Regions from separate parts of the Pseudomonas vanderleydeniana genome, predicted to be linked through region 2. Evidence: predicted binding sites of a transcription regulator. Region 2 holds the regulator's gene; the other holds the start of a gene.
What was found. The regulator sigma-54, encoded in region 2, starts transcription at its own class of promoters, with help from an activator protein. The targets are predictions, from matches to a motif close to ANTGGCATNNANNTTGCTNT.
Positions count from the first base shown of each region.

Region 1 (10,263 bases), 1.4 Mb from region 2:
AGGTCTCGCGTCCCAGGCTCCTGAGGCGCAACGCCTGGCCGAGCGCCAGGCCGAACAAGGCACCGATCAGGGCGTCGAGGATGAGCTCGTCGATCATCCAGCCCAGCACCAACCCGACCAGCATCAGAATCCATTGCATTCACGATATCCCTAAGCGGAGTCATGGCACGGGAGTCCCGATCACGAACCGACAGCACACACCGCCACTTGCGGGAAACTCTGGGATTCTGCGCAAGGCTTGGCAGCCTGTTCGCGGATAAATCCTGCTCCCACAAGGTATGAGCCAGGCGCGGCCAGTGTGGGAGCCGGCTTGCTGGCGATGGCGGCGTGTCAGGCAACGAAGATGTCGACTGTCGGATCGCTATCGCCAGCAAGCCTGCTCCCACAAGGTACGAGCCAGGCGCGGCCAGTGTGGGAGCAGGATTTATCCGCGAGTGGCTCTCAGGTCTTGTGCAAAACCAAAGAGTCTCCCACCGGAGGGTTGCGTGTCTTGGGGCAAGGCCCCGGCCAATTTGTCGCGTAGTATATCGATCCGGCCCCACCAGAGTGGGGCCGGCCTCACAAGTTATTGCAAAAGATTACTCAAGCGCCTTCCAGATCTCGGTGGCGTATTCACGGATGGTCCGGTCCGAGGAAAACCAGCCCATGCGGGCGCTGTTCAACACGGCAGAACGCCACCATTCCTTGCTGTCGTGCCAAAGCGCCTCGACCCGCCCCTGGGCGGCCCAGTAGGCGTCGAAGTCGGCGCAGACCAGGAAACGGTCGTAGTCGATCAGCGAATCGACCAGGCCGACGTAACGGGCCGGATCGTCCGGGGAAAACACTCCGCCACGAATGGCCTGCAGCACGTCGTTGAGTCGATGGGAAGCGGCCACGTCCTGTGCCGCGCTGAACTCGCCATTGCGCTTGCGCGACTCGACCTGCTGGGCACTGAGGCCAAAGATGAACATGTGCTCCTGGCCGACCCGCTCGCACATTTCCACGTTGGCACCGTCCATCGTGCCGATGGTCAGCGCACCATTGAGGCCGAACTTCATGTTGCTGGTGCCCGAGGCCTCGAAGCCGGCGGTGGAGATCTGCTCCGACAGGTCGGCGGCCGGGATGATGCTTTCCGCCAGGCTGACGTTGTAGTTGGGCAGGAACACCACCTTGAGCAGGCCGCGCACGGTCGGGTCGTTGTTGACCGTGCGGGCGATGTCGTTGGTCAGCTTGATGATCAGCTTGGCCTGGTGATAACTCGCGGCCGCCTTGCCGGCGAAGATCTTCACCCGTGGCACCCAGTCGGTTTCCGGCTCGGCGCGGATCGCCTGGTACAGCGCCACGGTGTGCAGCAGGTTGAGCAACTGGCGCTTGTACTCGTGGATACGCTTGACCTGCACATCGAACATCGCCGCCGGGTTGACCGCGATGCCCAGCCGCTCCTGGATCAACGCTGCCAGGGCCCGCTTGTTGTGCAGGCGCTGCTCGGCGAACTGCTTGCGAAAACCGGCCTTCTCGGCAAAGGGTTCCAGGCCCAGCAGCAGTTCCTCGGGACTGTCCAGCACCTCGGCGCCGAGTGCATCGACCATCATCTCGGTCAGCCTGGGATTGGCCTGATACAGCCAACGGCGGAAGGTGATGCCGTTGGTCTTGTTGTTGATCCGCTCCGGGTAGAGCTTGTGCAGTTCGGAGAACACCGTGCTGCGCATCAACTGCGTGTGCAACCCGGACACACCGTTGACGCTGTGCGACCCGAGGAACGCCAGGTTGCCCATGCGCACCCGGCGACCGTTGTCCTCCTCGATCAGCGACACCGAGCGCAGCACGTCGAAGTCGTGGATGCCCTTGGCCCGTAGCGCATCGATGTGCTGGGCGTTGATCAGGTAGATGATCTGCATGTGCCGCGGCAGCATGCGTTCCATCAGGCCCACCGGCCAGGTTTCCAGGGCTTCGGGCAGCAGGGTGTGGTTGGTGTAGGAAAGCGTCTCGACGGTGACCTGCCAGGCGGCGTCCCAGGTGACGCCATGCAGGTCGACCAGTTGCCGCATCAGCTCGGCCACGGCGATCGAGGGGTGGGTATCGTTCAGCTGGATAGCCGCATGTTCGCCGAGGCTGAGCACCGAGTCGTGCATGTTCTTGTGCCGGCGCAGCAGGTCCTGCAGCGACGCCGAAACGAAGAAATACTCCTGGCGCAGCCGCAGCTCCTGGCCGGCCTCGGTGCTGTCCGCCGGGTAGAGCACGCGGGAGATGCTTTCCGCCCTGGCCACCTCGGCCACCGCACCGAGGTGGTCACCGGCATTGAAGCGCTCCAGGTGCAGCTCTTCCGTGGCCCGCGCACGCCACAGGCGCAGGGTGTTCACACTGGCCCCGCGCCAACCGACCACCGGCGTGTCGTAGGCCACTGCCCGCACGGTCTCCGCCGGCCACCAGACCTGGCGGGCCTGGCCGGTCTCGTCGTGCACCGTTTCGACGCTGCCGCCGAAGCCCACCGGGTAGATCACCTCGGCACGCTCGAATTCCCAGGGGTTGCCGAAGTCCAGCCAGTTCTCGGTCTGCTCCTGCTGCCAGCCGTCGACGACCGCCTGGCGGAACAGCCCGTGCTCGTAGCGGATGCCATAGCCATGACCGGCGATGCCGAGCGTCGACATGCTCTCCATGAAGCAGGCCGCCAAGCGCCCCAGGCCGCCGTTGCCCAGCGCCGCGTCCGGCTCCAGCAGGCGGATGCGCTCCAGGTCGACGCCGAGGTCCACCAGCGCCTCACGGGCGATGTCCAGCAGGCCGAGGTTGCTCAGGCTGTCGTACAGCAAGCGGCCGATGAGGAACTCCAGGGAAAGGTAATAGACCCGCTTCTGCCCCTTTCGATAGATCTGTCGCGTGTGATCCATCCAGTGCTCGACCATGTGGTCGCGGGCGGCCAGGGCAATCGCCTCGAACCAGTCATGGTCGAAGGCATGGTCGGGATCCTTACCCACCGAGTAGGTGAGTTTGGCAAGGACGGCGGCACGAAAGGCAGCCACCTCAGCTTCACGGACAAGCGTTTCCTGAGACATCGATGCGACCTCTAGCGAGATGGACGATTTAAAAGACGAGTTGTCTGAGCCTAGTCGGTTCGACACAAGGCGATGGCTCTGGTTCGGGGTTTTTTTCCAAGCGGCACGGGAAGAGTCGCCAAATGGCGAGGGCGTTTAACCAGTCAACAGGCGGGAAATTTGCGCGACGAAGCGTCGATTGTGCGAAAAACCGTCAAAAGGTTGTTCACAAATCCACCAGCCCCGGTATGATCGCGCGCCCGATACACCCCCGGATGCCACCTGATGAAACCGACCCTGATCGCAGCCGCAGAGCTCGACCGCCTCGAAACCTGGCAGAAGTACTCCAGCCACATGTGCGGCAGCTGCATGTCCAGCTGCTGCACCTTGCCCGTCGAAGTGAAGATCAAGGACCTGATCCGCATCGGCATCGTCGATGAATTCGAGCGTGGCGAACCGGCGAAGAACATCGCCAAGCGCCTGCAGAAGGAAGGCATCGTCGAGCGCTACAACCAGAAGTCGGAGATCTTCACCCTGCAGCGCATGAGCAACAACGATTGCCTGTACCTGGACCGCAAGACCCGGCTGTGCACCATCTACGACAAGCGTCCGGACACCTGCCGCAACCACCCGAAGATCGGTCCGCGCCCGGGCTACTGCGCCTACAAGCCCAAGCCCCAGGAGCGCCAGGCGCCGAGCCGGAACCTGGAGCGGTTCTGACCCAGGCACGCGGCAGGTAGCACCCTTGTGACACCAGCCCTGGTGGCGAGCGGGCTTGCCCGCGCTGGGGCGCGAAGCGGCCCTGAAACCTGTCGGCGCGGTGCATCAGGCACAACGAGGTCGCTGGGCTTGCGGCTGCGTTGCAGCCGAGCGCAGGCAAGCCTGCTCGCCACAACAGCATGCTCGCGCAACTTCACCCACCCAAAGGCTCACCCTTCACCCCCAAAGGCTCCCCCCTACCCTGTGGTGAGCGGGCTTGCCCGCGCTGGGGCGCGAAGCGGCCCTGAAACCTGCCCGCGCGGTGTATCAGGCACAAGGAGGTCGCTGGGCTTGCGGCTGCATTGCAGCCGAACGCAGGCAAGCCTGCTCGCCACAACAGCGTGCTCGCGCAACTTCACCCAACCAAAGGCCCCCCCCAACCCTGTGGTGAGCGGGCTTGCCCGCGCTGGGGCGCGAAGCGGCCCTGAAACCTGTCGGTGCGGTGTATCAGGCACAAGGAGGTCGCTGGGCTTGCGGCTGCGTTGCAGCCGAGCGCAGGCAAGCCTGCTCGCCACAACAGCATGCTCGCGCAACTTCACCCAACCAAAGGTCCCCCCCCCCCCTGTGGTGAGCGGGCTTGCCCGCGCTGGGGCGCGAAGCGGCCCTGAAACCTGCCCGCGCGGTGTATCAGGCACAAGGAGGTCGCTGGGCTTGCGGCTGCGTTGCAGCCGAGCGCAGGCAAGCCTGCTCGCCACAACAGCGTGCTTGCTACAACAGCATGCTGGCTAAAACAGTCTGTTTGATCGTTCCCACGCTCTGCGTGGGAATGCCTCCCAGGACGCATGGCGTCCGCCCTTGTGACGCAGAGCGTCACGGGCTACGTTCCCACGCGGAGCGTGGGAACGATCAGTCTCTCCAGTGTTCTCCCGGACATAAAAAAACGCCCCCGGCCTTTCGACCGGGGGCGTTTTTCATTCAGCCCGGGCTAGAAGATCAAGCCTTGGCTTTCTTGGCAGCGCGGGTACGCTCGCCTTCGTCCAGGATCTTCTTGCGCAGACGGATCGACTTCGGCGTGACTTCGCACAGCTCGTCGTCCTGGATGAATTCCAGGGCCTGTTCCAGGGTGTGGCGAACTGGCGGAACCAGGGCGATCACCTCGTCCTTGCCCGAAGCACGCATGTTGTCGAGCTTCTTGCCCTTGGTCGGGTTGACGCCCAGGTCGTTGTCACGGCTGTTCAGACCGATGATCTGGCCGTTGTAGATGTCCTGGCCGTGCTCGATGAACAGCTTGCCGCGAGCCTGCAGGGTTTCCAGCGAGTAGGTCAGCGCCTTGCCGGTCTCGATCGAAACCAGTACACCGTTCAGGCGGCCGGACATGTGGCCTGGCTTCATGGTGTCGTAGCGATCGAAGATCGAGGTCAGGATGCCTGCACCGTTGGTCAGGGTCAGGAACTGGTTACGGAAGCCGATCAGGCCACGAGCTGGAACGTTGTACTCCAGACGTACACGACCCTTGCCATCCGGCGCCATGTTGGTCAGGTCGCCCTTACGCAGGCCCATTTCTTCCATGACCTTGCCCTGGGATTCTTCAGGGATGTCGATGGTGACGTTTTCGAACGGTTCCTGCTTCACGCCGTTCACTTCGCGGATGATCACTTCCGGACGGCCTACGGCCATTTCGAAGCCTTCGCGACGCATGGTTTCGATCAGAACCGACAGGTGCAGCTCACCACGGCCGGAAACCTTGAACTTGTCGGCCGAGTCGCCTTCTTCAACGCGCAGTGCCACGTTGTACAGCAGCTCCTTGTCCAGACGCTCCTTGATGTTCCGGGAGGTCACGAACTTGCCTTCCTTGCCGCAGAATGGCGAGTCGTTGACCTGGAAGGTCATGGAAACGGTTGGCTCGTCAACGGTCAGGGGCTTCATCGCCTCGACGGTGTTCATGTCGCACAGGGTGTCGGAGATGAACAGTTCGTCGAAACCGCTGATGCAGACGATGTCGCCGGCAGCGGCTTCTTCGACGTCCACACGGTGCAGACCGTGGTGACCCATCAGCTTCAGGATACGGCCGTTACGCTTCTTGCCGTCGACATCGATCGCCACCACCGGGGTGTTTGGCTTGATGCGACCGCGAGCGATACGACCAACGCCGATCACACCCAGGAAGCTGTTGTAGTCCAGAGCGGAGATCTGCATCTGGAACGGACCATCGCGGTCAACGGCCGGAGCTGGCACGTTGTCGACGATCGACTGGTACAGCGGGGTCATGTCTTCGGCCATGTCGGTGTGGTCCAGACCGGCGATGCCGTTCAGGGCCGAGGCGTAGACGACCTTGAAGTCCAGCTGTTCGTCGGTGGCACCGAGGTTGTCGAACAGGTCGAAGATCTGGTCCAGAACCCAGTCAGGACGCGCGCCCGGACGGTCAACCTTGTTGATCACGACGATTGGCTTCAGGCCGGCTTCGAAAGCCTTCTTGGTCACGAAGCGGGTTTGCGGCATAGGGCCGTCCTGGGCGTCGACCAGCAGCAGCACGGAGTCGACCATCGACATCACGCGCTCTACTTCACCACCGAAGTCGGCGTGGCCGGGGGTGTCCACGATGTTGATGTGGTAGCCGTTCCAGTTGATGGCGGTGTTTTTCGCCAGAATGGTAATGCCGCGCTCTTTTTCCTGGTCGTTGGAGTCCATCACGCGCTCGTCGTTGAGCTCGTTGCGCTCCAGGGTGCCGGATTGACGCAGCAGTTTGTCAACCAGGGTGGTCTTGCCATGGTCAACGTGGGCGATGATGGCGATGTTGCGTAGATTTTCGATCACTTGTGTATCTCGATCAGAGGATTCGGTGTGCTGACAAGTCTTGGCAGCGATTGACGGTAGTGTCCGGCGTGGCCGTTACAGCTTGACGGCGGCGTCGGGGGGCCGGTGACGCAGGCCACAGGCAAACAGCCCCGGGCACTTAGCTCGGTCGATAAACGCGCACATTGGCATGCCCCTCACTGAGCAAATGGTGGGCATGCAGGCGACTCATCACGCCTTTGTCGCAATACAGCAGGTACTGGCGAGTAGGGTCCAGTTCCTTGAAACGAGCATTCAGTGCATAGAACGGCATCGTTTGTACCTCGATGCCAGCCAGTTCCAGCGGGTCGTCTTCCTGGGCATCCGGATGCCGGATGTCGATGACGATATGACCCGCCAGCGCCTCGCTGACTTCTTCGATCTGCAGATCCTGGCCCAGTTCGTCGATCACGTGATCGATCGAGACCAGCTTGGCGCGTTCGAGCGCACGCTCGAGGATCGCCATGTCGAACGCTTTCTCTTCGTGCTCCACGCGGTAGCGCTTGGCGTGGGTCTTGGGGTTGACCGAAATCACCCCGCAGTACTCCGGCATGTGCCGGGCGAAGTTGCCGGTACCGATCTGGTCGGCCAGGTCGATGATGTCCTGCTTGTGACTGGCGATCAGCGGACGGATCACCAGCTTCTCGGTCACGCAGTCGATTACCGACAGGTTTGGCAGCGTTTGGCTGGACACCTGGGAAATCGCCTCGCCGGTGACCAGCGCATCGATATGCAACCGCTCGGCCATCGCCGAAGCCGCCCGCAACATCATACGCTTCAATACTACGCCCATATGACCGTTATCGACCTTGCCGAGAATTTCTCCCAGCACTTCCTCGAACGGTACGCTGATGAACAGCACGCGATGGGAGCTGCCGTACTTCTTCCAGAGGAAGTGGGCGACTTCCATCACGCCCAGCTCGTGGGCGCGACCGCCCAGGTTGAAGAAGCAGAAATGGGTCATCAGGCCGCGACGCATCATCTGGTAGGCGGCGACGGTGGAGTCGAAACCACCGGACATCAGCGTCACGGTCTGCTCCACCGAGCCCAGCGGGAAGCCGCCGAGGCCTTCATGCTGGCCGTGGATGACGAACAGCCGCTGGTCGCGAATCTCGATCCGCACCTCGACCTCGGGGTCCTTCAGGGAAATCCCCGCAGCACCGCATTCGCGCCGCAGGCGGCTGCCGACATGCTTCTCGACATCCATCGAGCTGAAGCTGTGCTTGCCGCCACGCTTGCAGCGTACCGAGAAGATCTTGCCCGGCAGCACGTCAGCGTAGTGCTGCAGGCACTTGGCGGTGATGTCGTCGAAGTCGCCCAGCGGGTACTCGTCGACCTGCAGCAGGTGGGCGATACCCGGCGTGCAGCACAGGCGCTCCTTGAACTCCTGCAGGGCCTTCGGATCGGTCAGCGCGGTTTCCAGCTCGAGGTTGTCCCACACGCCATTCACCACCACGGCCGGGTCCAGATCCTTGAGCACGGCACGGATGTTCTTCGCCAACTGGCGAATGAAGCGCGTCCGGACAGGACGGCTCTTGATGGTGATTTCGGGGAAGACTTTTACGATTAGTTTCATGAAAACAGCGCGCGAACGGCCGGCCGAAAAAAGTGGGGCGCGGATTATAGCGGAAATTGCTCAAGGTTTGACCAGTTATTGTACGGACGGTTTTATGCGCACCAAAACGGGTCATCACAGCGCTTTTTGGCACCACAAAGGTGCGGGCAACGCCCGAAAATTCTCCTATGCTGGCTGGAACGCTTGAGATTGGGGCAAAAAACCCATCACGGGGCACTGGCATGCAATTTGCTCCCTTGTGAGGCAGGTTGCCTTGGCCGAGTATTCGCGCCGGCATCACTACTATTTCAGGGCTACTCCAATATCCAGCCCGAAGCCACCCGGAGGACACCATGTCGAAGTCGGTTCAACTCATCAAAGATCATGACGTTAAGTGGATTGATCTGCGCTTCACGGACACCAAAGGTACTCAGCACCACGTGACCATGCCGGCCCGTGATGCGCTGGATGAAGATTTCTTCGAAATCGGCAAGATGTTCGACGGTTCCTCCATCGCTGGCTGGAAAGGCATCGAAGCTTCCGACATGATCCTGATGCCGGACGACAGCACCGCCGTGCTCGATCCGTTCACCGAAGAGCCGACCCTGATCCTGGTCTGCGACGTGATCGAACCTTCGACCATGCAAGGTTACGACCGCGACCCACGCGCCATCGCCCGTCGCGCCGAGGAATACCTGAAGTCCACCGGTATCGGTGACACCGCCTTCTTCGGTCCAGAGCCTGAGTTCTTCATCTTCGACTCGGTCAAGTTCAAGTCCGACATCTCCGGCTCCATGTTCAAGATCTTCTCGGAACAAGGTTCCTGGATGTCCGACCAGGACGTGGAAGGCGGCAACAAGGGCCACCGTCCAGGCGTGAAAGGCGGCTACTTCCCAGTGCCTCCGTTCGACCACGACCACGAAATCCGTACCTCCATGTGCAACGCGCTGGAAGAGATGGGCCAGACCGTCGAAGTTCACCACCACGAAGTGGCGACTGCCGGCCAGAACGAAATCGGCGTGAAGTTCAACACCCTGGTTGCCAAGGCTGACGAAGTCCAGACCCTGAAGTACGTCGTGCACAACGTGGCTGATGCCTACGGCCGCACCGCGACCTTCATGCCAAAACCGCTGTACGGCGACAACGGCTCGGGCATGCACGTTCACGTGTCCATCTCCAAGGATGGCAAGAACACCTTCTCCGGCGAAGGTTATGCCGGCCTGTCCGATACCGCCCTGTACTTCATCGGCGGCATCATCAAGCACGGTAAGGCCCTGAACGGCTTCACCAACCCTTCGACCAACTCCTACAAGCGTCTGGTCCCAGGCTTCGAAGCTCCAGTGATGCTGGCCTACTCGGCTCGCAACCGTTCCGCCTCGATCCGTATTCCTTACGTCAACAGCCCCAAGGCTCGTCGTATCGAAGCGCGCTTCCCGGACCCGGCTGCCAACCCATACCTGGCTTTCGCTGCCCTGATGATGGCGGGCCTGGACGGTATCCAGAACAAGATCCACCCAGGCGACGCTGCCGACAAGAACCTGTACGACCTGCCGCCTGAAGAGGCCAAGGAAATCCCACAGGTTTGCGGTAGCCTGAAAGAAGCCCTGGAAGAGCTGGACAAGGGCCGTGCGTTCCTGACCAAGGGCGGCGTTTTCAGCGACGACTTCATCGACGCCTACATCGAGCTCAAGAGCGAAGAAGAAATCAAGGTCCGCACCTTCGTACACCCACTGGAATATGAGCTGTACTACAGCTGCTAATCCGGTCGCGCCCGCCCAGGCAGGCGCAGCTTGAAAAATGCCCCGCATCGAAAGATGCGGGGCATTTTTTATGGGCGCGGCGCCAGCGGCTCCGGCCATGCGGCATTTTCATGAAAATGCACTGGCGCTGGCAGGGCCTTGTGGCGTTAACTCTGGACCCTGCCCCACCACCGGAAAAGTCGAAGCCCGCCCATGCCGCTGAACAAACGCCTTGCCAGCCTGTTGCTCGCCTCCTGCCTGAGCACCAGCGCACTGGCCGCCACCCCACCCGCCCCGAACAGCCTGGCGCCACTGCTGCAGACCATCAGCGAGCGCCTGACCATCGCCAACCAGGTGGCCCTGACCAAATGGGACAGCGGCAAGCCGGTCGAGGACAGCCCGCGCGAACAACAGGTGATCGCCAACGCCC
Region 1 covers NZ_CP077093.1:604,242-614,504, reverse strand. Annotated here, with positions in the region: gene HU752_RS02760 (DUF2339 domain-containing protein) at 1-139, opposite strand, end outside; gene HU752_RS02755 (glycogen/starch/alpha-glucan phosphorylase) at 579-3,029, opposite strand; gene HU752_RS02750 (YkgJ family cysteine cluster protein) at 3,294-3,728, shown strand; gene typA (translational GTPase TypA) at 4,701-6,521, opposite strand; gene thiI (tRNA uracil 4-sulfurtransferase ThiI) at 6,661-8,115, opposite strand; gene glnA (type I glutamate--ammonia ligase) at 8,448-9,854, shown strand; gene HU752_RS02730 (chorismate mutase) at 10,047-10,263, shown strand, end outside.
Region 1: a site for sigma-54 is predicted at 8,331-8,350, ahead of glnA (type I glutamate--ammonia ligase). Genes of this name have one in related genera too.

Region 2 (10,263 bases):
ATGCAGCCTCTGTCTCGGACTCCAGGCCCCTATAAAAGAGACGCGCACATCCTGAGCGGGCCGAACTGGTCGCGAACTATATCACTGCTGATACGAGCCGCCCAAGACCGGAGCCAAGCTTGTTCAGGGTAGGTACAGTCGGTCTTGACAGACAGTTGGGCGAAAACTGACAGCCGATACCTACGCCCATGGCGTAAAGAGCAACGATTCAAGCGTGAGGGAATTGCTCATTACCGCTATAATCGCGCCTTTTCATCGGGCTATACGATTTCTGACATGAGCCAATCCACCGACCTGATTCAATCGGCACAACGCACCATCCGCCTCGAACGAGAAGCCGTGGAAGGCTTATTGGCCCATATCGACGCAGATTTCGTACGCGCTTGCGAGATGATTCTGGCCAGCAAGGGCCGCGTGGTCGTGGTCGGCATGGGCAAGTCCGGACACATCGGCAACAAGATTGCCGCCACTCTGGCGAGCACCGGCACCCCGGCCTTCTTCGTCCACCCGGCGGAAGCCAGCCACGGCGACATGGGCATGATCACCCGGGACGACGTCATCCTGGCCTTGTCCAACTCCGGCTCGACCTCGGAAATAGTCACCCTGCTGCCGCTGATCAAACGCCTGGGCATCCAGTTGATCAGCCTGACCGGCAACCCCGACTCGCCGCTGGCCAAGGCCGCGGAGGTCAACCTCAACGCGCGCATCGAACACGAGGCCTGCCCGCTGAACCTGGCACCGACCTCGTCGACCACCGCCGCCCTGGTAATGGGCGATGCCCTGGCCGTCGCCCTGCTCGAAGCCCGTGGATTCACCGCCGAAGACTTCGCCTTTTCCCATCCGGGCGGCGCCCTGGGACGACGCCTGCTGCTGAAGGTCGAAAACGTCATGCACGCCGGCGACGAGCTGCCACAGGTGCTGCGCGGCACGCTGTTAAAAAACGCACTAATGGAAATGACTCGCAAAGGCCTGGGCATGACCGTGATCGTCGAAGCCGACGGTCGTCTTGCCGGGATCTTCACCGATGGCGACCTGCGTCGCACCCTCGATCGCACCATCGATATCCACAGCGCCCTGATCGAGGACGTCATGACCCCCCATGGCAAGACCGCACGGGCCGAAATGCTCGCTGCCGAAGCCCTGAAGATCATGGAAGACCATAAAATCAGCGCCCTGGTGGTGGTCGATGGCGAGGACCGTCCGGTCGGCGCCCTGAACATGCACGACCTGCTGCGCGCCGGAGTAATGTAAATGAGCACCGATCTGCTGCAACGCGGCAAGAACATCAAGCTGGCGGTATTCGACGTCGACGGCGTCCTCACCGATGGTCGCCTGTACTTCCTCGAGGATGGCAGCGAATTCAAGTCGTTCAGCACATTGGACGGCCAGGGCATCAAGATGCTGATGGCGGCGGGCGTGCAAACCGCTATTATCAGCGGCCGCAAGACCGTGCTGGTCGAGCGACGCGCCAGGAACCTGGGCATTCCCCATGTATTCCAGGGCCGCGAAGACAAGTTGGTGGTACTCGACGCCCTGCTCGCCCAACTCGGCCTAAGCTATGAACAGGTAGCCTATCTGGGTGACGACCTGCCGGATCTGCCAGTGATTCGCCGCGTCGGCCTGGGCATGGCCGTGGCCAATGCCGCCAGCTTCGTGCGTGAACACGCCCACGGCGTGACCCAGGCGCGGGGTGGCGAAGGTGCCGCGCGCGAATTCTGCGAGCTGATCCTGCGCGCCCAGGGCAGCCTTGAAGCGGCCCACGCCGCCTACCTGTAGAGCCTTTTATGCTGAGCAAGAAGATTCGCAACATTCTGCTGTTCGGAGTCATTGCCGCCCTGTTCGCGGCCGTTGGCTACTGGAACATCAGCCCGGAACGTTTCCTGGAGCAGACGGCTGCACCGGTGGACGACAAGGCCATCGACTACTATGCGATCAACGCCCATAGCGTCCAGTACATGCCCGACGGCAAGGTGCAGTACGACATGACCGGCGACAAGGTCGAGCACCTGAAGGTCTCCGATGTCACCCTGGTGACCAAGCCGGATCTGCAGGTCTACCGCGGCACCGCCTTCCCCTGGCATGTCCAGAGCGAGCGCGCCGAGGTCAACCCGGACGGTACCCAGGTCGAGCTGATCGATTCGGTACGGGTCGCCCGCACCGACGAAAAACAGCGCCATGTCATCATTACCACCACCCGGATGACAGTATTCCCACAGAAGCAATATGCGCAGACCGAGCAAGCCGTTAGAATCGACGGCCCCAACGGCGTGACCACGGGCACAGGCATGAAAGCCTATCTGGAAGAAAGCAGGATGCACCTGCTATCGAACGTAAGAGGACAGTATGAGTCTCGTTAAAACCCTCCCTATTTTGCTCAGCCTGGGCGCAGCACTGGGAAGCGTGAGCGCCTGGGCTCTGCCGAACGACAGCGAGCAGCCCATCCGCATTCAAGCTGACGACGCTCAACTGGATGACAAGCAAGGCATCGCCACCTACAAGGGCGACGTGGTCATCACTCAAGGCTCGATGATCGTCAAGGGCAACACCGTGACGCTCACCCGGACCAAGGACGGCGCCATCGACGTGGTGACCTCCGTGGGCAACCTGGCCTACTTCGAACAGAAGCAGAAGGCCACCGACCCACAACCCGTCCGCGGCTATGGCAAGACCATCCAGTACCATGCCCAGCAGAACCGCATCGTGCTGATCGACCAGGCCAAGGTAATCAACGAAGGCAACACCACCGAAGGCGAGAAAATCGTCTACGACACGGTGAAGCAGGTGGCGACCGCCGGCCGTGCCAACGGCAGCCCGATCACCACACCGCGCCAACGCATCGACATGGTTATCCAGCCGAAAAAGAAAACTGACGAGCACAAGGCGCAGTAATGGCAACTCTGAAAGCCCAGCATCTGGCCAAGGCCTACAAAAGTCGCCAGGTGGTGCGTGACGTCAGCCTGTCGATCGAAAGCGGACAGATCGTCGGCCTGCTCGGCCCCAACGGCGCCGGCAAGACCACCTGTTTCTACATGATCGTCGGCCTGGTCCAGGCCGATCAGGGCCGCGTCCTGATCGACAACCAGGACGTCAGCCACCAGCCGATGCACGGTCGTGCCCGCGCCGGGATCGGCTACCTGCCCCAGGAAGCCTCGATCTTCCGCAAGCTGTCGGTGGCCGACAACATCCTGGCAATTCTCGAGACCCGCAAGGACCTCGACAAGGCCGGCCGTCGCAAGGAACTGGAAAGCCTGCTGCAGGAATTCCACATCAGCCACATCCGCGACAACCTCGGCATGAGCCTGTCCGGTGGCGAGCGCCGCCGCGTGGAAATCGCCCGGGCCCTGGCGACCGCACCGAAGTTCATCCTGCTGGACGAACCGTTTGCCGGTGTCGACCCGATTTCCGTGGGTGACATCAAGCAGATCATCCACCACCTCAAGGCCAAGGGCATCGGTGTACTGATCACCGACCACAACGTCCGCGAGACCCTGGATATCTGCGAAACCGCCTATATCGTCAACGATGGACAGCTGATCGCCGAAGGCGATTCGGACACCATCCTGGCCAACGAACTGGTCAAGGAAGTCTACCTGGGCCACGAGTTCCGCCTGTAGGCATCGGGGAGCCCGATACCCGCCTGAGCGCATGGATTTTCGATAAAGACCACTGCTTTTTCCGGCTTTTTATTGTTACAGCGCTCTAGGCAAACACTCCGGCTTCAGGCATATAATTTGCTTATGTTTGGCGCTCCGGCGCCCTGTAGTGGATGGCGCATGCGCGCCGGCGAATAAGGTGTTAAGCCCCTGCCATGAAACCATCGCTCGTCCTTAAAATGGGCCAGCAGCTGACGATGACTCCGCAGCTGCAACAGGCCATCCGCCTGCTCCAATTGTCGACCCTGGATCTTCAGCAGGAAATCCAGGAAGCCCTGGAATCCAACCCGATGCTCGAGCGCCAGGAAGAAGGCGACGACTTCGACAACAGCGATCCAATGGCTGACAAGGCCGAGCAGAACACCACTCCCGAAATTCCGGAAACCTCCTACCAGCAGGAAGCGGCCCCCACCGTCGACAACATCGACGAAGGTGAATGGAGCGAGCGTATTCCCAACGAACTTCCGGTCGACACCGCCTGGGAAGACGTCTACCAGACCAGCGCCAGCAGCCTGCCCGGCAACGATGATGACGAGTGGGACTTCACCACCCGCACCTCGGCCGGCGAAAGCCTGCAAAGCCACCTGCTATGGCAGTTGAACCTGGCACCGATGTCCGACACCGATCGCCTGATCGCCGTGACCCTGATCGACTGCATCAACAACCAGGGCTACCTGGACGAGACCCTCGAGGAGATCCTCGAGGCGTTCGACCCGGAGCTGGACATCGAGCTGGACGAAATCGAAGCCGTCCTGCACCGCATCCAGCAGTTCGAGCCGGCCGGCATCGGCGCACGCAACCTCGGCGAGTGCCTGCTGCTGCAACTGCGCCAGTTGCCGGCCAAGACCCCATGGCTGAACGAAGCCAAGCGCCTGGTCACCGACTACATCGACCTGCTGGGCAGCCGCGACTACAGCCAACTGATGCGGCGCATGAAGCTCAAGGAAGACGAACTGCGCCAGGTCATCGAACTGGTGCAGAGCCTCAACCCGCGCCCGGGTTCGCAGATCGAATCCACCGAAGCCGAGTACGTGGTTCCCGACGTGATCGTGCGCAAGGACAACGAACGCTGGCTGGTGGAACTGAACCAGGAGTCGGTACCGCGCCTGCGGGTCAATCCGCAGTACGCCGGCTTTGTCCGCCGCGCCGACACCAGCGCCGACAACACCTTCATGCGCAACCAGCTGCAGGAAGCCCGCTGGTTCATCAAGAGCCTGCAAAGCCGCAACGAGACGCTGATGAAGGTCGCGACCCAGATCGTCGAGCACCAGCGCGGCTTCCTGGAATACGGCGACGAGGCCATGAAGCCGCTGGTGCTGCACGATATCGCCGAAGCGGTGGGCATGCACGAATCGACCATTTCCCGGGTCACCACCCAGAAATTCATGCATACCCCTCGTGGTATCTATGAGTTGAAATACTTTTTCTCGAGCCACGTCAGCACCTCCGAAGGCGGCGAATGCTCGTCCACGGCGATCCGCGCGATCATCAAGAAACTGGTTGCGGCGGAAAATCAGAAAAAGCCGTTGAGCGACAGCAAGATCGCTGGTTTACTGGAGGCACAAGGCATTCAGGTCGCCCGTCGTACCGTCGCCAAGTACCGCGAATCCCTCGGGATCGCGCCTTCCAGCGAACGGAAGCGGTTGATGTAACCGCCGGGCGTGCCACAGCGTTCCAGTGGCAAGCCACCAGGCTTGCCGCTTTATGCACTGGCAACGAAGGAGAAGCTGTATGCAAGTCAACATCAGTGGACACCAACTGGAAGTGACCGAACCACTGCGTGCCTATATCGGCGAGAAGCTCGACCGATTGGAACGCCACTTCGACAAGATCACCAACGTACAGGTGACAATGGCCGTCGAGAAGCTGAAGCAGAAAATCGAGGCCACTTTGCATATCCACGGCGGCGAGGTGGTTGCCAACGCAGAACATGACGACATGTATGCAGCGATCGACCTGCTGACCGACAAGCTGGACCGCCAACTGAAAAAGCATAAGGAAAAGAACCTGCACCTGCTCCAAGGTACGGGTCGCTAACACCCTCCCATGATTCGACTTGAAAATATCCTGACCCCCGGCCGTTCCCTGGTGAACGTGCCGGGCGGCAGTAAAAAGCGTGCACTTGAACAAATTGCCAACCTGATCAGCCGCGAAGTGCCCGATCTGGAAATGCAGGATGTCTACGAGAGCCTGATTGCCCGTGAAAAGCTCGGCTCCACCGGTTTTGGCAATGGCATCGCCATTCCCCACTGCCGGCTCAAGGGCTGCGAGGCGCCCATCAGTGCCCTGATGCACCTGGACGCGCCCATCGATTTCGACGCCATCGACGGTGCCCCGGTCGACCTGCTGTTCGTGCTGCTGGTCCCACAGGCTGCCACCGATGCGCACCTGGAACTGCTCCGGCAGATCGCCAGCATGCTGGACCGCAAGGAGGTGCGCGACCGACTGCGTAGCGCACCCAGCAATGAAGCCCTGTATCAGGTTGTCCTGGACGTACAGAACGGTCAGTAACCATGCGCTTGATCATCGTCAGCGGCCGCTCCGGCTCAGGTAAAAGCACCGCCCTCGACGTCCTCGAGGACAACGGCTATTACTGCATCGACAACCTGCCCGCCGGGCTGTTGCCGGAGTTGGCCGAGCGGGCGCTGATCCACACCGAACTCGCGCAACCACTGGTCGCCGTCTCCATCGATGCACGCAACCTGCCCAGCCACCTGTCACGCTTTCCCGAGTTGCTGGACGAAGTCCGCAGCCGGCATATCCACTGTGACGTGCTGTATCTGGATGCCGACGAGGAAACCCTGCTCAAGCGCTTCTCCGAGACCCGCCGACGCCATCCACTGAGCAGCGCCAACCGCTCGTTGGCCGAAGCCATCCGGGACGAGAGCAACCTGCTGGGACCGATCGCTGACCTGGCGGACCTCAAGGTCAACACGACCAACCTCAATCTCTACCAGCTGCGCGATACCATCAAGCTGCGACTGCTGAACCAGCCGGAACCCGGCACCGCGTTTCTGATAGAATCGTTCGGCTTCAAGCGTGGCATGCCGGTGGACGCCGACCTGGTGTTCGACGTGCGCTGCCTGCCCAATCCATATTGGAAACCGGAACTGCGCGAGCAGTCCGGGCTCGACCAACCGGTGGCCGAATACCTCGCAGCGCAACCGGACGTCGAGGAAATGTTCCAGGACATTTCCAGCTACCTGCTCAAATGGTTGCCACGCTTCGCCGCCAGCAACCGTGCTTACGTCACTATTGCCATTGGCTGCACCGGCGGGCATCACCGCTCCGTCTACCTGACCGAGCGCCTGGGTCAGCTCCTGCAGCAATCCCTGAAGAACGTCCAGGTCCGCCACCGCGACCTTAGCTGAAAGGATCACCATCGCGATGCCCGCTCTGGAAATCGAAATCATCAACAAGCTGGGCCTGCATGCCCGCGCTTCCGCCAAGTTCGTCGGTGTTGCCGGCCAGTACCCCTGCCAGATCCGGGTGGGCCGCACGCCCGAGAGCATGGTCGATGGCAAGAGCATCATGGCCATGATGATGTTGGCTGCCGGCAAGGGCACCAAGATTCACATGAAGACCGAAGGTGAGCAGGAAGACGAGGCCATGGCCGCGCTGGTGGCGTTGATCAACAACTATTTCGATGAAGGCGAGTAAGCGCCGCCCAACCTATTGACGTCGCTTCGACCGCCCGACAAGCCTGCTCCAGGGGAGCCGGCTTGGGGGTGAAGGCTACAACCGCTGGCTCCGTGTTCAGATCCCTCCCAACCAGCCCAGCAGCCGAACAACGAGCAAAACCACTCCCGCCAGCAACAACAGCCAGCCAACCCCATGGCGAAATAGTCGCCCTCTGCTCATTGCCACGGTTTCACTCTCCATCATCGGCTTTGGATCTTGTTGGTAGTGTGTGTCAGGCCAGGGCTGCGAGATAACGCCGCTCGACTTCAGGCCAATTGATCACGTTGTAGAAAGCGTTGATGTATTCCGGACGGCGGTTCTGGTACAGCAGGTAGTAAGCGTGCTCCCAGACATCCAGGCCGAGGATCGGCGTATTGCCGTTCATCAGCGGACTGTCCTGGTTGAGGCTGCTCTCGACTACCAGCTTTTTCTCCGGGGTTACGCTCAACCAGGCCCAGCCGCTACCGAAACGCGTCAACGCAGCCTTGGTGAAGGCTTCCTTGAACGCCTCGAAACCACCCAACTGCTCGTCGATGGCCTGGCCCAGCGCGGCCTCAGGCTCACCACCCCCCAGGGGACTCATCACCGCCCAGAACAGCGAATGGTTGGCGTGGCCACCCCCATGGTTGATCACCGCCGGGCGCATCTTTTCCGGCAACTGGCCGACGGCGGCGACCAGTTCCTCGACGGACCAGTCGGCCCACTGCGAGCCTTCAACGGCCGCGTTGAGGTTGGTGACGTAGGTCTGGTGGTGCTTGGTGTAGTGGATCTCCATGGTCTTGGCATCGATATGCGGTTCCAGGGCGTCATAGCTGTAGGGCAGCGCAGGCAAGGCGTAGGGCATTTCAATGAACTCCATGTTGATGACTCGACGGGACCGAGCCCGAAGAGGCCGTCCGGCTGTGGAGCAGACGGCTGGTACGAGGGTATTCGCCGTACTCGCTGATGAAGGCCAGCAGTTCGACATAGGTTTTGCTGCTCTGATGCAGTGCGGCTTCGCGCAACGCGGGAGCAAGCCGGGTGTCCTGCATCGCCTGCAGCAAGCGCTGGTGAATGGCGCACAGGTACTCGACGCTTTCCTCGGGTTGGTTGAGGCGCAGGTGCAGGTCCGCCAGGTTGTGGTGGGAAATCACGCAGGCGGCCACTGCCTCCTGCGCATCCGGCCAACGCTCGAACAGCACCTGCGCCAGGGCCAGCGCCTGCAGGTAGTGCTCGCGGGCATCGACCAGCTCGCCAAGGTTGAAATGACGGTTGGCCCTTTCGATCGTGCGTTTCCAGTGTTCCATGACGAACCTCCAGGCAATGCAGTGGTTACACGCCGCCAGCCGTGAGCTTTTCCGGATCCAGCAGGGTTTCCAGTTGGCTGCGGGGCAGATCGGTGTGTTCAAGCGCGACATCGATGATCGGACGGCCTTGCTGATAGGCCTTCTTGGCAATCTCGGCGGCCTTCTGGTAGCCGATGATCGGATTCAGCGCGGTGACCAGGATCGGGTTGCGCGACAACGCTTCCTTGAGCTTGGCCTCGTTGACCTTGAAGCTGGCGATGGCCTTGTCGGCCAGCAGGCGGCTGGCATTGGCCAGCAGCTCGATACTGCTCAACAGGTTCTGGGCGATGATCGGCAGCATCACGTTCAGTTCGAAGTTGCCCGATTGGCCAGCCACGGCAATCGTGCCGTCATTGCCGATCACCTGGGCGGCGACCATCGCGGTGGCCTCCGGAATCACCGGGTTGACCTTGCCCGGCATGATCGACGAGCCAGGCTGCAAGGCCTCCAGTTCGATCTCGGCGAGGCCCGCCAGTGGACCGGAGTTCATCCAGCGCAGGTCGTTGGCGATCTTCATCAGCGACACCGCCGTGGTCTTCAACTGACCGGATACGGCGACTGCGGTGTCCTGGGAGCCGATCAGTGCGAACAGGTTGCTGCCCGGCGTGAACGGTACACGGGTCAAGGCACTCAGCTGGCGGCTGAACAGCTCGGCGAACTGCGGGTGCGCATTGATCCCCGTCCCGACCGCCGTGCCACCCTGGGCCAGGGACTGCAGGCTCGGCAGCAGGTTCTGCAGATGCAGGACATTGGCCTTGAGCTGCGCCGCCCAGCCGTTGAGCACCTGGCTCAGGCGCACCGGCATCGCATCCATCAGGTGGGTACGACCGGTCTTGATGAACGGGTGAACCTGCTCGGCCTTGGCCTCGGTGACCTGCACCAGGTGCGCCAGGGCCGGCAGCAGTTGCTCATGCAGGGCCAACGCGGCACTGACATGAATGGTGGTCGGAATGATGTCGTTGCTGCTTTGCCCGCAGTTGACATGGTCGTTGGGGTTGACCGGCTCACCGAGCAGTCGGCTGGCGAGGGTCGCGATCACCTCGTTGGCGTTCATGTTGGAGCTGGTGCCGGACCCGGTCTGGTAGATGTCCACCGGGAAATGCTGCATGAAGTCGCCTTCGAGCAAGCCTTGGCAGGCATCGACGATGGCCTTGCCCTGCGCCGCACTCAGTTGCTTCAGTTCGACGTTGGCCTGGGCTGCCGCCGCCTTGGCGAGGATCAGGGCGCGAATGAACTGCGTCGGCATGCGCTGGTGGCTGATAGGAAAGTTGTTCACCGCGCGCTGGGTCTGGGCACCATACAGCGCCTCGGCTGGCACCTGCAGTTCGCCCATGCTGTCGCGTTCGATACGGGTATTACTCATCGGGAAATCCTTGCACCAGTTCAGTCAGGGGAATGGAAGGCAGCAGCGAACAGTTCGCCAACTGCCAGGCAAAGCTTTGCCAGCGACGCAGGCGGCAGTTGCACAGCGCCTGACGCTCCAGGTCGCGCAACGGCCGCCAGGCCTGGTCCAGGCACAACGAACGCCAGTGCCAGGGCAACGCGATATCGGTGGCCGTGTCGAGCAGCAGACGAAAGGACGTTTCGGCGATGGTCCAGGGCGA
Region 2 covers NZ_CP077093.1:6,202,004-6,212,266, forward strand. Annotated here, with positions in the region: gene HU752_RS27895 (KpsF/GutQ family sugar-phosphate isomerase) at 277-1,251, shown strand; gene HU752_RS27900 (KdsC family phosphatase) at 1,252-1,776, shown strand; gene lptC (LPS export ABC transporter periplasmic protein LptC) at 1,785-2,357, shown strand; gene lptA (lipopolysaccharide transport periplasmic protein LptA) at 2,344-2,889, shown strand; gene lptB (LPS export ABC transporter ATP-binding protein) at 2,889-3,614, shown strand; gene HU752_RS27920 (RNA polymerase factor sigma-54) at 3,809-5,305, shown strand; gene hpf (ribosome hibernation-promoting factor, HPF/YfiA family) at 5,385-5,690, shown strand; gene ptsN (PTS IIA-like nitrogen regulatory protein PtsN) at 5,700-6,164, shown strand; gene rapZ (RNase adapter RapZ) at 6,167-7,024, shown strand; gene HU752_RS27940 (HPr family phosphocarrier protein) at 7,041-7,313, shown strand; gene HU752_RS27945 (superoxide dismutase) at 7,567-8,178, opposite strand; gene HU752_RS27950 (DUF2753 family protein) at 8,180-8,620, opposite strand; gene HU752_RS27955 (class II fumarate hydratase) at 8,646-10,022, opposite strand; gene HU752_RS27960 (FagA protein) at 10,015-10,263, opposite strand, start outside.